4 regions of the Metabacillus flavus genome follow, and region 3 is predicted to be linked to each of the others. Evidence: riboswitches for the same ligand, from Rfam matches in the RefSeq annotation. Region 3 holds a riboswitch; each other region holds the start of a gene.
What was found. A riboswitch is a leader RNA that binds a small molecule or an ion and turns the genes downstream of it on or off. The one in region 3 is predicted to bind S-adenosylmethionine.
Positions count from the first base shown of each region.

Region 1: another riboswitch for S-adenosylmethionine. It lies ahead of J9317_RS04560 (Na+/H+ antiporter NhaC family protein); the one in region 3 lies ahead of mtnK (S-methyl-5-thioribose kinase).
Region 2: another riboswitch for S-adenosylmethionine. It lies ahead of J9317_RS06180 (bifunctional homocysteine S-methyltransferase/methylenetetrahydrofolate reductase); the one in region 3 lies ahead of mtnK (S-methyl-5-thioribose kinase).
Region 4: another riboswitch for S-adenosylmethionine. It lies ahead of J9317_RS16940 (methionine ABC transporter ATP-binding protein); the one in region 3 lies ahead of mtnK (S-methyl-5-thioribose kinase).

Region 1 is NZ_JAGVRK010000001.1:854,398-858,321, reverse strand. Features, by position in the region: gene J9317_RS04565 (acyltransferase) at 1-272, opposite strand, end outside; gene J9317_RS04560 (Na+/H+ antiporter NhaC family protein) at 958-2,304, opposite strand; SAM riboswitch class I at 2,442-2,550, opposite strand; gene J9317_RS21005 (hypothetical protein) at 2,734-2,916, opposite strand; gene J9317_RS04550 (YqzG/YhdC family protein) at 3,022-3,351, opposite strand; gene bcaP (branched-chain amino acid transporter BcaP) at 3,437-3,924, opposite strand, start outside.
Region 2 is NZ_JAGVRK010000001.1:1,194,412-1,198,335, forward strand. Features, by position in the region: gene J9317_RS06180 (bifunctional homocysteine S-methyltransferase/methylenetetrahydrofolate reductase) at 1-1,750, opposite strand, end outside; SAM riboswitch class I at 1,817-1,929, opposite strand; gene J9317_RS06185 (YajQ family cyclic di-GMP-binding protein) at 2,253-2,744, opposite strand; gene J9317_RS06190 (CvfB family protein) at 3,336-3,924, shown strand, end outside.
Region 3 is NZ_JAGVRK010000001.1:1,400,112-1,404,035, reverse strand. Features, by position in the region: gene J9317_RS07250 (pyridoxal phosphate-dependent aminotransferase) at 1-1,149, opposite strand, end outside; gene J9317_RS07245 (carbon-nitrogen family hydrolase) at 1,253-2,059, shown strand; SAM riboswitch class I at 2,137-2,299, shown strand; gene mtnK (S-methyl-5-thioribose kinase) at 2,396-3,589, shown strand; gene mtnA (S-methyl-5-thioribose-1-phosphate isomerase) at 3,608-3,924, shown strand, end outside.
Region 4 is NZ_JAGVRK010000001.1:3,281,438-3,285,361, forward strand. Features, by position in the region: gene J9317_RS16930 (MetQ/NlpA family ABC transporter substrate-binding protein) at 1-547, opposite strand, end outside; gene J9317_RS16935 (methionine ABC transporter permease) at 559-1,227, opposite strand; gene J9317_RS16940 (methionine ABC transporter ATP-binding protein) at 1,220-2,245, opposite strand; SAM riboswitch class I at 2,339-2,451, opposite strand; gene J9317_RS16945 (O-acetylhomoserine aminocarboxypropyltransferase/cysteine synthase family protein) at 2,558-3,871, opposite strand.

The DNA of each region.
Region 1 (3,924 bases), 550 kb from region 3:
GAAAAACGTGATTTCATAAACTTCCCAAATTGAAATCCTTTATTCCGAACCTGAAAAAACAAAAGAAAACCGCTGATGACCGCAAAAATTGGTGTCCCGAAACGGCCGATCTGGTTCAGAAAATACGAAAACCAGTCATACGTATCGTTATTCATACCAGAATTCGTTGCGGAAACGTGTACCGCCACAACAGCTAAACAAGCAAAGGCACGCAGGAAATGAATTTCAAACAAATAAGATTTACCGCTCTTCTGACTGGCCTCTTTTGCCATAACGATCACTCCTTTATTAAAAAGACTCCTTCATCATTTTAATCTGAAAAGCGGCCGAAATGGTGGCGTTCTATTAAAAGGCTTCTTTGGTCTCGTTTTGGATGCAAGGTCTTAAGATAGAGACATTCCACTTGTAAGCGCTATCTCCCTGCCATCCTGCATAAGCAAATAGTCATCACTAAACATAAATGTTTGCAAAATGGTGTTTTTGTCATTAATTGTTGTAAAAGGCAGAATAGCGGTTTATCAAGGTTTCTAATGAAACCTAATCAATCCTTTGCGAAATTTGTCGGAATTTGGAGTTAAAAGGGCAAACAGCTGATTTTTGAAGTGCTCACCGAAAACTTTTTTCAAATGGCGCACGCTATTTGGCTGTTCCGAACTTCCCAGCACTTATTTAGCCGGTACATTTTTTTCTGTTTGATGGCACACGTTATTTGGCCGTTCGGCTCTTCAATTTAGCCGTTCCTCCCGCTTATTTAGCCGTTCGGGAACCAAATTTAGCTGTTTCATTTTCTGTCCGCCGGCGCACGTTATTTAGCCGTTCCTGCCCCTTATTTACCTATTCCTCAACTGTACTATTTATGGATTGTTTCCAAACTCCATTTTGTTATATCTAAGCTGCTCACAGCCTTCTATCAACTAAAAAAAGCGATACCCTGGAAAAAGGGTACCGCTCTTAATATCAATTGGTATAGTTCTCTTTCATCTCTCCCGCTTCAGCTTGGCGGTGTCCAGCTTTCGGTTTCAGTCTTGGCAAGCCGAATGCTATGGCTAATATACCGCATAGAAGAGTCAGCATCGGATAGAATGTGTACGGAAGAATGCTGAGCGGAGAAGCTTTTACGAGCTGAGCCCCTGCCAGCATTTGGGCACCGTATGGAATCAGCCCCTGCACACTGCAAGAGAAAATATCCAAGATGCTTGCTGATTTTCTTTTATCTATGCCGTACTGATCGGCAATATTTTTCGCAAGCGGTCCTGCTGTGATAATTGAGATCGTGTTATTCGCAGTTGATAGGTTTGTTGCACTGACAAGTCCGGCAATTCCAAACTCTGCGCCTTTTTTTGTACGGATGTTTTTCGTCATAGCGTTCAGCAGGAAGGCAATTCCTCCATTATGCTTGATGAGTTCTACCATACCTCCAATAAGGACGGACAGGATGATAAGCTCTGACATTCCAGAGATGCCTTTCATCATGGTTTGAGAGAAGGTCAGGATATTGAAGCTTCCGTCTGCCAGACCGATAACACCTGTTAAGACAATTCCCCCGCCCAGTACGGCGACAACATTCAACCCGGCGAGTGCTGCGATGAGCACCCCAATGTAAGGGAGCAATTTTACAAAACTGAACTCCTTTGGTTCGACTGCTGAATCCATCCCAAGTGAAATGGCAACCAGGACGATAACTGTAACAATTGCTGCCGGCAGGACGATGAAAAAGTTCGTTTTAAACTTGTCCAGCATTTCGGTTTTCTGTGAGCGTACGGCTGCAATCGTTGTATCGGAAATAAACGATAAATTGTCTCCGAACATCGCTCCCCCAATAACAGAAGCAACAGCCAGAGCAACCGGAATTTCTGTCTCACCGCTGATTCCTGCTGCAATCGGTCCAAGAGCTGCAATAGTTCCCATTGATGTACCCATTGAGATTGAGACAAATGCTGCAATGATGAAAAGTCCTACTACTAAAAAGCTTTGAGGAAAATACGTTAAAGCCAGGTTAACTGTCGACTCTACCGCACCCATTCCTTTTGCCGCTTCCGAGAAAGCGCCGGCCAGGATGTAGATAAATACCATAATCATAATATCAGGATGTCCTGCACCCTTCGCAAAGCGTTCAACTTTTGATGTCAAATTTTCTTTTCTATTCATAAAAAGGGCAACTGCAACTGCCACAAGAATCGCTACAACCATCGGAAGCTTATAGAAGTCCCCAGTGATCACACCTGCTAAAATAAATAGCGATATAAAAATCAGCAATGGCAATAAAGCCAGCGGATTTCTTTTCGTTCCGTTATTTAAATCCATTTTCTCCACCTCGCTGCTATTCTGTTTTTCCAGCATTGCTGGTTATCATCACCTGCTGCCGGAAGATCCGCCTTATAAAAAAGACCCCTTCTTATCCTTTTAAGAAGAGGCCTTAATACACAATTTTCAGGACACTCTTCTTATCTTCCAAGCTCTGGAGCTTGCTGGATTTGGCACAGCACTCTTCAAAAAAAGTCCGCTGCCGAGGCATCGCAGGGCCAGTCCCTCCGCCTCTCATGATAAGAAGTTCGAATTAATTTATTGGCTTTTCAAAAACAATCTTTTACTACCTTAAGGGCTGACAGGATAAATGTCAAACAAAATAAGATGCGAATTTTACTTTTTCAAGAAAATAATATTCCTATTCAAAAAATAGAAAACCCTTTCATTTCTAATATAAAAGGGCACTGTATCGTTTTCAGACAATTATTATAGCACTCGAATATTTACAATTATTACTATTGATTCAAAAAAGGACTTTTCCATTCCATTAGCCCTCCGTATCTTCTGCTGAATGGCAATCAGTCCTTCAAAATCTGTTTCCTTATAATTCCGAATAACTGCAGGCTTTGGCCCATTCTCATCGAAAACGTAAAAGTCCTTCCTGTACATTGGTTTCCCCCGTCTCAAGCATTTTCTAATAATAATTAATACCGCTTTCTGAGATTTAGAAACCTTTACAAAAAAGCAGACCACTACAGATGGTCTGCTTCCGCTTCAACGTTCGGATTCTTTAAAATGAATGGATTTTACTTTCTGGGTCTTTTCATTAAATTCAACTGTTACAAATAATCCGAATTCCCTGCTGCCCTGGCGTATCCAGAGCTTAAATTTTTCTGCTGCCAATTCATCATCCAATTTTTCGCGGCCAATATGCTTATAATCCAGCAGCTTGGCATCCGGATACTTACGCTTAACCTCTTGTATAGCAATTTTAGACCACTTTGCATATGCGGGCTCCTGCTGGTGTGCTGAATAAACAAGCCTAGGCTCAGCTATCCCTGCAAGTATACCTGCTATAAGAAAACAGGAAATCCATTTTTTCATCGTACATGACACATCCCTTTTTCTTTTTAGGGTTGCGCAAACGAATAAAAAAAAGACGTGCATCCGGCACGCCTTTTTTATCCAATTATGATTTGTTTAACAAACTGTGTTTTCTTCCATAAACGAAGTAAACAATTAAACCGGCAGCCAGCCAAATCAGGAAGGCAATCCAAGTTTGCATTTGAAGCTGGAGCATTAAATACGCACAGGAGAGGAAGGCTAAAATCGGCACAACTGGAACGAATGGAGTTTTAAACCCTGCCTTCATCCCTTCTCCTGATTTTCTTAAAACCAAGATCCCAATCGAAACCGACATAAAGGCAAACAGAGTACCGATACTTGTTAAATTTGCTAATTCATCAAGCGGTATAAAACCTGCAAAAAGGGAAACGAGCAAACAGCCCAGGTATGTCGTTTTGACAGGAGTCTGCGTCTTTTTGTTGATTTTTGATAAACCGCTCGGCAGAAGACCATCACGGCTGATTGCATAAAACAGACGGGACAGGCCATACATCATAACAAGTAAAACTGTTGTCATCCCGGCAATGGCACCGATTGAAATCAGTCCCGCAA
Region 2 (3,924 bases), 210 kb from region 3:
TCAGATAAATGCCGTTAAATAAGTCAAATGCCGCATCAATCAGGTCTTTTGCAATCGCAATGCCTTCTTTTTTTGATTGAATAGGATCCCCGCCCGCTTTTGCCATCGTTTCACGAATGCTGTCAGAAAGCTTGATGCCTGGGATTTCATGATGAATAAATTCTGCGTTCCGGCTGCTTGTCAGCGGCATGATGCCGATATACAGCGGTGCAGTCAGATGCTTGACCGCTTCATGCACCTCTTCCATCTGCTGGATGGAATAAATCGGCTGAGAGATAAAATAATCCGCTCCGCAGGCAATTTTTTTCTCCAGGCGTTCGGCCGCTTTATTTAAATGCCGGACATTTGGATTGAATGCTCCTGCCACAGTGAAATTCGTTTTGCCGCCAAGTGCTTTTCCTGAGTAGGATAACCCTTCATTGAACTGCTTGATCAGTGAAATCAAGTCGAAGGAGGACAGGTCATACACGGAGGTAGCACCTGGGAAATCGCCAATTTTAGAGGGATCACCTGTAATCGCCAGCACGTCCGTCAATCCAAGGGAATGAAGTCCCATTAGATGAGATTGAAGGCCAATCAAATTCCGGTCGCGGCAGGTGAGGTGAATAAGCGGCCTCATATCATGTTTTTCCTTCAGCTGGGTTCCGACAGCTGCATTGCTTACTCTCGGTGAAGCGAGAGAGTTGTCAGCAAGCGTGATGCTGTCAATACCGGTCTTTTTCAGTTCTTCGGCCCCTTTAAAAAACTTTTCCAAACCGAGCGTTTTTGGGGGATCCAGTTCGACAATAACGGACCTGCGCTCCTTAACAATTTGGTGGAGCGGGGGATAGGCAGGCTCGAGCCGTTCATGAACGGTGACGGGCTTTCGCTGCTTTACGGATTTTTCCTTGATTGGTGCAAGTCCTCTTAATGCATCAGCCATTGCCTTTATGTGTTTAGGCGTCGTCCCGCAGCAGCCGCCGATCAGCCTGGCACCTTGATTGCGGAAGGCTAGGGCGCTCTCTGCAAAGTACCCTTCATCCGATTCATACACAAGTCTTCCTTCTTCAACAGATGGAAGACTGCCATTTGGATAGACAGAGAGAAATGCTTTTTCAAGCAGCGGAACCTCTTCAAGCGATTCGAGCATGTGATACGGGCCAAGCCGGCAGTTCAGGCCGACAACATCTGCGCCGAGTGCTTCTAAGTCCTTTAAGCCTTTTTCAAGAGGTGTCCCATCCTGCAGCACACCGGTTTCATGCAGCGACACATTGGCGACAATCGGCTTATTGGTTTCTTTTCTCGCTATCTCAAGAATTGTTTTCAGCTCTTCCAAATCGTAAAATGTTTCGAGCAGAAGTCCATCGATGTCTTCATTAAGGAGTACATAAAGCTGCTCGCGGAAGCTGCGTTTCAGCTCATCCAGCGTGTGAGAGCTTTTTTTGAAAGCACGGACTCCGCCCATTGTGGCAAGAACATAAGCCTGGCTGCCTGCAGCTTTTCTCGCAAGCCGTGCCGCTTTCGAATTGATAGCCCGGATATCATCTTCCAGTCCATAGCGGGACAGTTTAATATGATTTCCGCCATATGTGTTCGTTTGAATAACCCGTGCACCAGCGTTAATGTATGCCTCATGAATGCTCTGGACCTGATCAGGGTTTGACAGATTCAACTCTTCAAAACATCGGTCAATGCCATGGGAGTATAAAAGTGTCCCCATTGCCCCGTCTGCTATTAAAATTTCATTTTGTAAATCTTCTAGAAAGCCCACCTGCTGATCCCCCCTCTAAAAAATAAAAAGCCTTCTTGTAGAAGAAGGCTTTAACATTCGGACTTCTTCTTATCTTCCAAGCACAATGCTTAGCTGGATTTAGCACCTTGGCACGCGCACTTGCATGACCGGTTGCTGAAGCGTCATCGGGCCAGTCCCTCAGCTTCTCTTGATAAGAACGATATGGAGTTGTTTAAAAATAGATTACTCCCAATTTACCTAATTTTTCGAAAACATTCAAGGGGGAAGGGGAGGTTTTTTACAATGGTACACTCATTTTCTAGGCTGAGAGCCTTCGTGAATGGCTGTTTATCAATTTATGCGTACACTTTCCAGTTTTATGATGAATTTTTGACGTTTATGATGAATTTTTCCAACTTATGATGAATTTTAGAGATATATGATGAATTTTAGAGATATATGATGAAAATTTAGAATTTATGCTGAATTGGAGGACAGTTCCGAAAAAAGACCGCTCACCCAAAGCGGTCCACGACAAAAATTATCGGTAATTAATAAATTGCACATCGATTGGAAGTTCAGCCTGTCTGATCGCCGCGATCACCTGCTGCAAATCATCACGGTTTTTTCCGGTGACGCGCACCTGGTCATCCTGAACCTGGGATTTCACTTTCAAGCCGGAGTTTTTAATTATCGTGTTAATACGCTTTGCATTGTCCTTATCGATCCCTTGAACGAGCTTGCCGCGCTGGCGTACTGTGCCGCCTGATGCACCTTCTACTTTTCCATACTGAATGTTCTTTACCGGTACTTCACGGCGAATCAGTTTGCTGATTAGCACATCTTTCAGCTGTTCAAGTTTATAATCATCGTCAGATACAAGAACAAGCTCTTCTTTTTCAAGTTTAATGTCGCTTTTGCTTCCTTTGAAGTCATAGCGGTTCTGAACTTCCTTTAACGCCACCACGATTGCATTCTGCACTTCCGGCAATTCGACCTTTGAAACGATGTCAAATGAGTTCTCCTTAGACATGTCATTCCTCCCGCGTTTTCATACTTGCACTTTACTCCACTAACCTTAAGCGAGATTCCCCTGCTGAAGGAAGTTTCACTTTATCCCGCACTAACGGGCAGTAGGGGACCGAGCCTTGGACTGGTTCACCTGCCAAATATGGAGCGTTCAATCTCATAACTGCCCGTAAGTGCCCGATTCTGTTCCACTAACCTTCAGCGAACCCCCCCGCTGAAGGAAGTTTCACTTTATCCCGCACTAACGGGCAGTAGGGGACCGAGCCTTGGACTGGTTCACCTACCAAATATGGAGCGTTCAATCTCATAACTGCCCGTAAGTGCCCGATTCTGTTCCACTAACCTTCAGCGAACCCCCCACTGAAGGAAGTTTCACTTTATCCCGCACTAACGGGCAGTAGGGGACCGAGCCTTGGACTGGTTCACCTGCCAAATATGGAGCGTTCAATCTCATAACTGCCCGTAAGTGCCCGATTCTGTTCCACTAACCTTCAGCGAACCCCCCCGCTGAAGGAAGTTTCACTTTATCCTTTGATTATAGTAGAATTAAACATGCCATACAACATGTACGCGGTACAGAAAGGTTAGGTGACTTGTGAGAGCAGGCACGTATGAACGACTGGAAATTGATGAGCGTTTGGAATTTGGCTATTTCCTGACGGATGGGGAGACGAGAGTTCTTCTTCATGACAGTGAAATAACGGAGCCAATTGAAGATAAAGAGTTTGTAGATGTTTTCCTTTACCTGGATTATGAGAGCAGATTGGCTGCAACAATGAAAATGCCGACTCTACGGGAAGGAGAATACGGCTGGGTGGAAGCGATGGATGCGGTTGATCACATGGGTGTATTTGTGAATATTGGTCTTTCCAAGGATGCCCTTATCGCAAATGATATTCTGCCTGAAGATCGGCTGATTTGGCCTGAAAAGGGAGATCAGCTCTACTGTACGATGAGAATTACTGAAAATGGCCGCTTTTTTGCTAGACTGGCATCAGAGGATATCATTAGCGAAAAATTTGTGCCGGCGACACGCGAGGTGTTTAATAAAAGTGTTTCTGGGCATGTATACCGCCATATCGAAGCGGGGTGTTTCTTTATTTCGGTAGAAGGCTATAAAGGGTTTATTCACTCCAGCCAGATGACAAGGGAACCCCGTCTTGGAGAACTCGTCGAAGGCAGAG
Region 3 (3,924 bases):
GCGGGCGGCTGCTTCCTCAATCCGGCTTTCGTCTGTCAGCAGACCTGCGCGGAGGTAGCCTTCTCCAAACTGCCCGAAGCCATTGCCAGGCGCAGTGACTACATGTGCTTTTTCTAAAAGAATATCGGAAAACTCCTGTGATGTGTATCCCTCAGGCACTTTAAGCCAGGCGAAAAAACTTCCCTTGGGCGCCTGAATATCCCAGCCGATGCCGCGAAAAGCTTTTACAAGTGTATTTCTGCGGTTTTCATACATTTGGACAAGTTCTTTTGTGCTTTCGCTCTCATCGAGCAGTGCTGCCTCTGCTGCATCCTGAATGGCACCAAACACACTTACATACATGTGGTCCTGATATAAATTGATCGCATCAATAACCGACGGATTGCCTGCTGCAAATGCCACTCTCCATCCGGCCATATTGAACGTCTTGGAAAGTGTATAGATTTCGATTCCAGTTTCCTTTGCGCCGGGTGTCTGAAGGAAACTGAGGGGCTTTTCACCATCAAAACCGATCGCTCCGTATGCAAAATCATGCACCATGCAGATATGATGTTTTTTCGCCAGTTCGACTGTCTTTTCGAAAAACTCTTTGCTGGCTGCAGCTCCTGTCGGGTTGTTCGGATAGTTCAGGAACATTAGCTTTGCGGAGTCCAGAATACCAGGCGGAATTTTTGTATAATCGGGGAAAAACTGGTTTTCTTCAAGCAAAGGCATTGTGTACATCTCCGCTTCTGCCATTTCTACCCCAGACCAGTAATCCGGATAGCCCGGATCTGGTACGAGAGCAATGTCTCCTGAATTCATAAGGCATTGTGGAAGCTCAACAAGACCCGCTTTTCCCCCAAAGAGGACGGCAATTTCAGTTTCGGGATCCAATAGAACCCCATATTCTCTTTCGTAAAACTTTGCTGCAGCTTCCTTCAGCGAATGTTTCCCTCTGAAGGGAGAATACTTGTGATTGGCCGGATCGCCTGAAGCCTTTTGAAGCGCCATTACAATATGCTCAGGCGTCGGCCGATCGGGATTCCCCTGGCCGAGGTTTATCACGTCATATCCAGCTTTCACTTTGGCGGCCGCCTTCATTGCTAACGCAGCAAAGAACTGCTCAGGCAAGCGTTTTAGCAAGCGGGATGGCTCAAAAAAATTCATTTATTCCACCTTCTCAAAAAATTCTTGAAATTCTAGTCCAAAATCATATAGTGTTAATAACAAAAAGTAAAGCTAAAATTCATCTGAAGGAAGCTGGTCTGAAATGAAACATACAATCTGCTGCATTCAAATTGATATCGCATTTGGCGATCCTGCAGAAAATAAAAGGCGCGTGTCTCATGCAATGGAAGAAGCGATCAAAAAAGAGGCGCCGGACTTTCTCATCCTGCCGGAATTATGGAACACCGGCTACGATCTGACAAGACTTGAAACAATTGCAGATGAAGAAGGCAAAGATTCAAAAGTTTTCCTTTCCGAGCTTGCAAAGAAAAACAGCGTCAATTTGATTGCTGGATCTATCGCAAAAAAATCCGGCCATAAGGTCACCAATACCATGCTCATCTTTGATCGTGAAGGAACCCTGGTTCACGAGTACAGCAAGCTGCACTTATTTAAGCTGATGAATGAACATCATTACCTGACAGCCGGAAAAGAAAGCGGACTATTTACGTTAGACGGCTTAAACTGTGCAGGGTTTATCTGCTATGACATCCGTTTTCCGGAATGGATGCGCGAACATGCCTCAAATGGTGCAGAGGTGCTCTTTGTTGCTGCAGAGTGGCCACTTCCCCGCCTTCAGCACTGGAGATCCCTTCTTATAGCGAGAGCCATTGAAAATCAGGCATTTATTGTTGCCTGCAACCGCTCTGGATCTGATCCTCACAATCAGTTTGCCGGTCATTCACTCGTCATTGACCCATGGGGGAATGTAATTGCTGAAGCTGGGGAAGGTGAAGAAGTGTTAAGGGCGGAACTGGATCTCAGTGAAATTGCGGCGATTCGAAAACAAATTCCCGTTTTTGAGGACCGGCGTCCGGAATTTTATCAATCTTTTGTAAAAAGGGATTGACAGCCCCATTCCTTAGCTGGTAACATTTTCATCAAGTGATTACGAAACAATTAAAACATTCGAAAAATTAAAACATACTCTTATCGAGAGTTGGGAGAGGGAATTGGCCCGTTGACCCCAACAGCAACCGACCGTAATACCATTGTGAAATGGGGCGCAGCAGCAAGCGCCGGGGCTTATCGCTCCGCAAGGCACGGTGCTAAATCCGTCAGAAAGCAAATGCGATCTGGGAGATAAGAGGTGCGAAGACAGCCTCTTCAAGCCTCTTTCTCAAAAGGAAAGAGGCTTTTTCATGCTCATTTAGTTTTTTATCAGCACCTCAGGAGGGGAATATTTATGGCAATCGCAAACTCATCACTTTACGAACCGCTTATCGAAAGCTCCGCTGTGGCACTCGCAGTCAGGCTTGGCCTATTTGAAGACAATCTTGTTCTAAACTGTGAGGAAATTGGTGACGGAAATTTAAATCTCGTTTTCCATATTACAGAACCTAAATCAGGCAAAGGCATTATTTTAAAGCAAGCCCTGCCCTATGCAAAAGTCATTGGAGAATCGTGGCCGCTTACATTGGACCGGGCTAGAATTGAAAGCAGCGCCCTTGTAAAACAGGCAGAGCTTGCTCCGGGATTGGTTCCTGAAGTTTATTACACCGACCAGACACTTGCCATTACTGTAATGGAGGATCTTTCACATTTGCAGATTGCAAGAAAAGCACTGATTGAAAGAAAAGATGTGCCGCTGCTAGCTGAACATATCGGGAAATTTATGGCTCATACCCTTTTTTACACAAGTGATTTCGCTTTGAAACCGCATGTTAAAAAACAGCTTGTTAAACAATTTACCAATCCGGATCTATGCAAAATTACCGAGGATTTTGTTTTTACGGATCCATTCTTCGACTATGAATCAAATGATTTTGAACCGGAGCTTCGGGAGGCTGCGGAAACGCTTTGGGAGGATACACACGTAAAGCTCGAAGTCGCTAAATTGAAAAGGAAATTTTTAACAGAAGCAGGAGCGCTTCTTCACGGAGATCTGCACACAGGCAGTATTTTTGTCAGTGAAACGGAAACAAAGGTGATTGATCCTGAATTTGCTTTCTTTGGACCGATTGGATTTGATCCGGGCCAATTTATCGCAAACCTGCTTCTCAACGCTCTATCTCGTGAAGAACAGGAACAGGACTTTATTTTTGAAGCAATTGAAAAAGCATGGAACACATTTGAAGAAGAATTTACAGCTGCATGGAAAAAGGACAGCTTAGAGCGTTTTTCTGAAGTGGAAGGCTACCTTGAGCATACGCTGGAACAAATTTTCGAAGATACGATCGGATTTGCAGGATGTGAAGTCATCCGCAGGACAATCGGGCTGGCCCACGTTGCAGATCTCGATACGATTGAGCCTTACAGCCGCAGAATTGAATCAAAAATCCAAGCGCTGGAATTAGGAAAAAAATTAATCAAACAGCGCCGCAACATCACGGAACCTGGCCAGCTAAAACGTTTTTTCCGGCATGCAATTGCCCGCTAATAGGAGGATTTTACGAACATGACACAACAGCATTCTTTCACAATCCCCCGTTCTGTTGAATGGAAGGAAACCTATATTTCATTGCTTGATCAGCAAAAGCTGCCTGCCGTTACCGAATATATTGAATTAAATACGATTCAAGAGGTATGGCATGCGATCCAAACTTTAAAGGTCAGAGGGGCACCGGCAATCGGCATTACTGCTGCATTCGGTCTTGCCCTGTCTGCATCCCGCTACGAGGAAACGGAAATTGAATCCTTTCTCTCCAAACTCAATGAGGAAAAAAACTATCTGGCTGGCTCCCGGCCAACGGCTGTGAACCTTGCCTGGGCACT
Region 4 (3,924 bases), 1.9 Mb from region 3:
TGAATTTAATATCCTTTTTATTCTCCTCAATATCTTCAACCGTAGCTTTCGTTTTGTCTACACCTTCTTTAAGCTTAATCAGGCCTTCACTCTCAAGCATAGTCAGAATTCGTCCGTGGTCTGCAACCGAGTTGCTCATGATGATTTCAGCTCCCTTAGGAAGCTTATCAAGTGATTTGTATTTCTTTGAATACACTCCAATTGGCTCGATATGAATTCCACCGGCATTCACAAAATCATAATTTTTATTTTCAGCCATCTGAGACTCAAGGTACGGAATGTGCTGGAAGTAGTTAGCATCAATTTCTTTGTCAGCAAGTGTTTTATTCGGAAGAATATAGTCCTGGAACGTTTTAATTTCCAGTTCTACTCCTTTTTTCTCTAAAAGAGGCTTAGCTTCTTCAAGAATTTCGGCGTGAGGAACGTTGGATGCACCTACAACCAATTTCCCTTTTTCTTCACTGCCTGAGCCTGAATCGGATGTCCCGCACGCCGATAATGCCAGCGCGGATACCGCAAATACTGTACTTAATAATAATTTCTTCATTTCTTTTCCCCCTAGCGTTTGTCTAGTTTTCTTGTAATGAGATCTCCAATGATTTGGAGAATAAACACAATAATTAAGATAAGAATGGTAGCTACTAACGTCACTTCATTGTTGCTGCGCTGGAAGCCTTCCAAATAAGCAAGATTCCCAAGTCCGCCGGCACCGATGACACCTGCCATAGCCGAGTATCCGACTAGAGCAATAGCGGTAACGGTAATACCTGATGCAAGGGCTGGCATCGATTCCGGCAAGAGGACCTTCCAGATGATCGTAAAGGTGGAAGCACCCATTGATCTTGCTGCTTCAATAACCCCTTTATCAATTTCCCTTAAACCGATTTCAACCATTCTTGCGTAAAAAGGCGCTGCGCCGATGATTAAAGCGGGAAGTGCAGCTTCTGCACCGAGCATAGACCCAACGAGCGCTTTTGTGAATGGAATCAAAAGGATGATTAAAATAATGAAAGGTATGGAACGAAAAACGTTCACGAAAGCTGAAATAATAATGTTTACAATCCGATTTTCCCAGACGTTTCCTTTTGATGTAAGGAATAATAGCAATCCAAGGAGAATTCCAAGAATAAAAGTTGCCAGCACCGAAACGCCGGTCATATAAATCGTTTCAGCTGCAGCCGTCCAAACCTTATCCCAATTCACTTCTGGAAATAATTGCTCAAGCATGGGCAACCACCTCCACTTCTACCTGATGATCTGATAAGAATTGTAAAGCCCGGTCCATTTCTGTTTCTTCCCCGTCAATATAAAGGAACAGTGCACCATAAGCCCCGCTTTGGGTCTGAGATATTTTACCCTGCAGGATATTCACCTTTACATCGTAGTTTTTAATTAAGCTGGTCACAACCGGCTGCTCGGTAGAATCGCCTACGAAGGTCAGCTGGACGATTCGTCCTGATGGATAAGAATCAATCAGATGGGCAATGGTTTCCTTTGTCTCTTCAGGCTCAGTAACCTGCTGGACAAATCGTTTCGTAATAGGAGCTTTAGGTTTTCTGAATACATTCAGCACCTCTCCTTCCTCAACAATTTTCCCATCTTCCATGACCGCTACCTTGTGGCAGATTTTGCGGATGACGTGCATCTCATGGGTAATGAGAACAATTGTCAGGCCCAGACGCTGGTTAATATCTACAAGCAGTTCCAGAATAGAATCCGTTGTCTGAGGGTCAAGCGCTGAGGTTGCTTCGTCACACAGCAGCACTTTCGGGTTATTAGCAAGGGCTCTTGCAATACCGACCCGCTGCTTTTGACCTCCGCTCAGCTGTGATGGATAAGCACTCTCTCTGCCTTCCAATCCGACAAGACGGACTAATTCCTTCACCCGCTCCTTTCTTTCAGAAGCAGGGATTCCTGCAATTTCAAGCGGGAATGCAATGTTGTCAGCGACTGTGCGGGACCACAGGAGATTAAAATGCTGGAAGATCATACTGATTTCCTGTCTGGCCTTCCGAAGCTTGCTTCCTTTTATCTCACCTATGCGGTTGCCTGCGACCTCAATTGTTCCCGATGTCGGAGTCTCGAGACCATTCAAAAGCCTGATCAAAGAACTCTTGCCTGCTCCGCTGTAGCCGATGATCCCAAAGATTTCCCCTTTTTGAACTTCAAGGTTTACATCATCCACGGCTGTGATACTCCCTGATTTTACAGAGTATACTTTTGAAACATTATTTAGTGTAATCACTGCACTCACCTTCTTTCTGATACGATCTGAAAAGAATAAAAAATGCCCTTCTGCATAAGTGAGCAGAAAGGCATTAAAATATAGGATACCTTTCTCTCATCTTTCAAAATGCCTCGGCATTTTGAGTGAATTGGCACCATTTCAGTCACATGACTGATGGTTGCCGGGCTTCATAGGGCACGTCCCTCCACCTCTCTTAATAAGAGAACAATTTATTATTCAGTTGGGATAGTTTGAAATTTTAAAAATATTTCAGATCTGAAAGTGAGTTTATCATGCAAAAATAAAGTTGTCAACACATAATGTATGCAACTAATTGCTTATGACAGTTAACGATCGTTTTCCCGTAGCTGCGAAAATAGCTGACTCCAGATCTTCAATGAGATCGTCTGAATGTTCAATTCCTACAGACAATCTGATCAGATCCTCGGAAACCCCGGCCTCTGACAGCTCTTCCTTGCCAAGCTGCTGATGTGTCGTGCTTGCCGGATGAATAATCAAGCTTTTGGCATCCCCGACATTCGCTACATGAGACCATAATTTCGTATGATTGATCACGGCTTTCCCTTCCTCCAAGCCCCTATCTATTCCAAAGACAATAACAGCACCCGCTCCTTTAGGCAAATATCGATCAGCAAGGCTTTTTGATGGATGGCCTTCAAGCTCCGGATACAGAACCCACTTTATGGCAGGATGGTTTTGAAGGTAGGAAACGATTTTCCTCGTATTCGCAATATGTTCCTTCATCCTGACATGCAGCGTCTCTAAACCGAGCGTGAATTGAAAGGCATTGTACGGACTTAGTGCCGGACCTAAATCCCTCAGAAGCTGAACCCTTGCCTTTACGATATAAGCGAGTTCACCGAGGGCTTCGGCAAAAACGATATTGTGGTAGCTTGGATCAGGAGTAACGAAGGCTGGAAATTTGCCTGTAGACCAGTCAAACTTGCCGCCATCTACAATAATTCCTCCAAGCGTTGTTCCATTCCCAAGCAGCCATTTTGTTGCCGAATGAACCACAATGTCCGCTCCATGGTCAATGGGTCTGAAAAGGTATGGTGTAGCAAAGGTATTATCAATGATTAAAGGGATCCCCGCTTCATGAGCAATTTCAGATACCGATGCAACATCAAGAACCTGAAGACTGGGATTTCCGATTATTTCTCCGAAAATTGCCTTCGTTTTTTGAGTGATTGCCTTCTTAAAATTCTCAGGATCTGATGCATCGGCAAAAACTGTTTTGATTCCGTATCTCGGCAATGTGTTAGCAAATAAATTATAGGTTCCGCCGTAAAGATTGGAAGCTGCGACAATTTCATCTCCAGCTTCTGCAATATTTAGTATCGCGAGGGTAATGGCTGCCATTCCGCTCGAAACAGCAAGAGCACCTGCCCCGCCCTCAAGCTGCGCCACCCTCTCTTCTAGCACTGAAACGGTAGGATTATGTATCCTGGTATAGATGTACCCTGGCTCTTTTAAAGCAAAAAGATCGGCTGCATGATCCGTGTCCTTAAACAAATAGGCATTGGACTGATAAATAGGTACGGCTCTTGCTCCTGTAATCGGGTCCTCCTTAAGTCCTCCATGTACGGCCAGTGTTTCCTGTCTGAATCCATTCTCACTCATTTGATCTCCCCCTGATTTCAAAATAAAAACCCCTTCCGAAGAAGAGGTTTCTG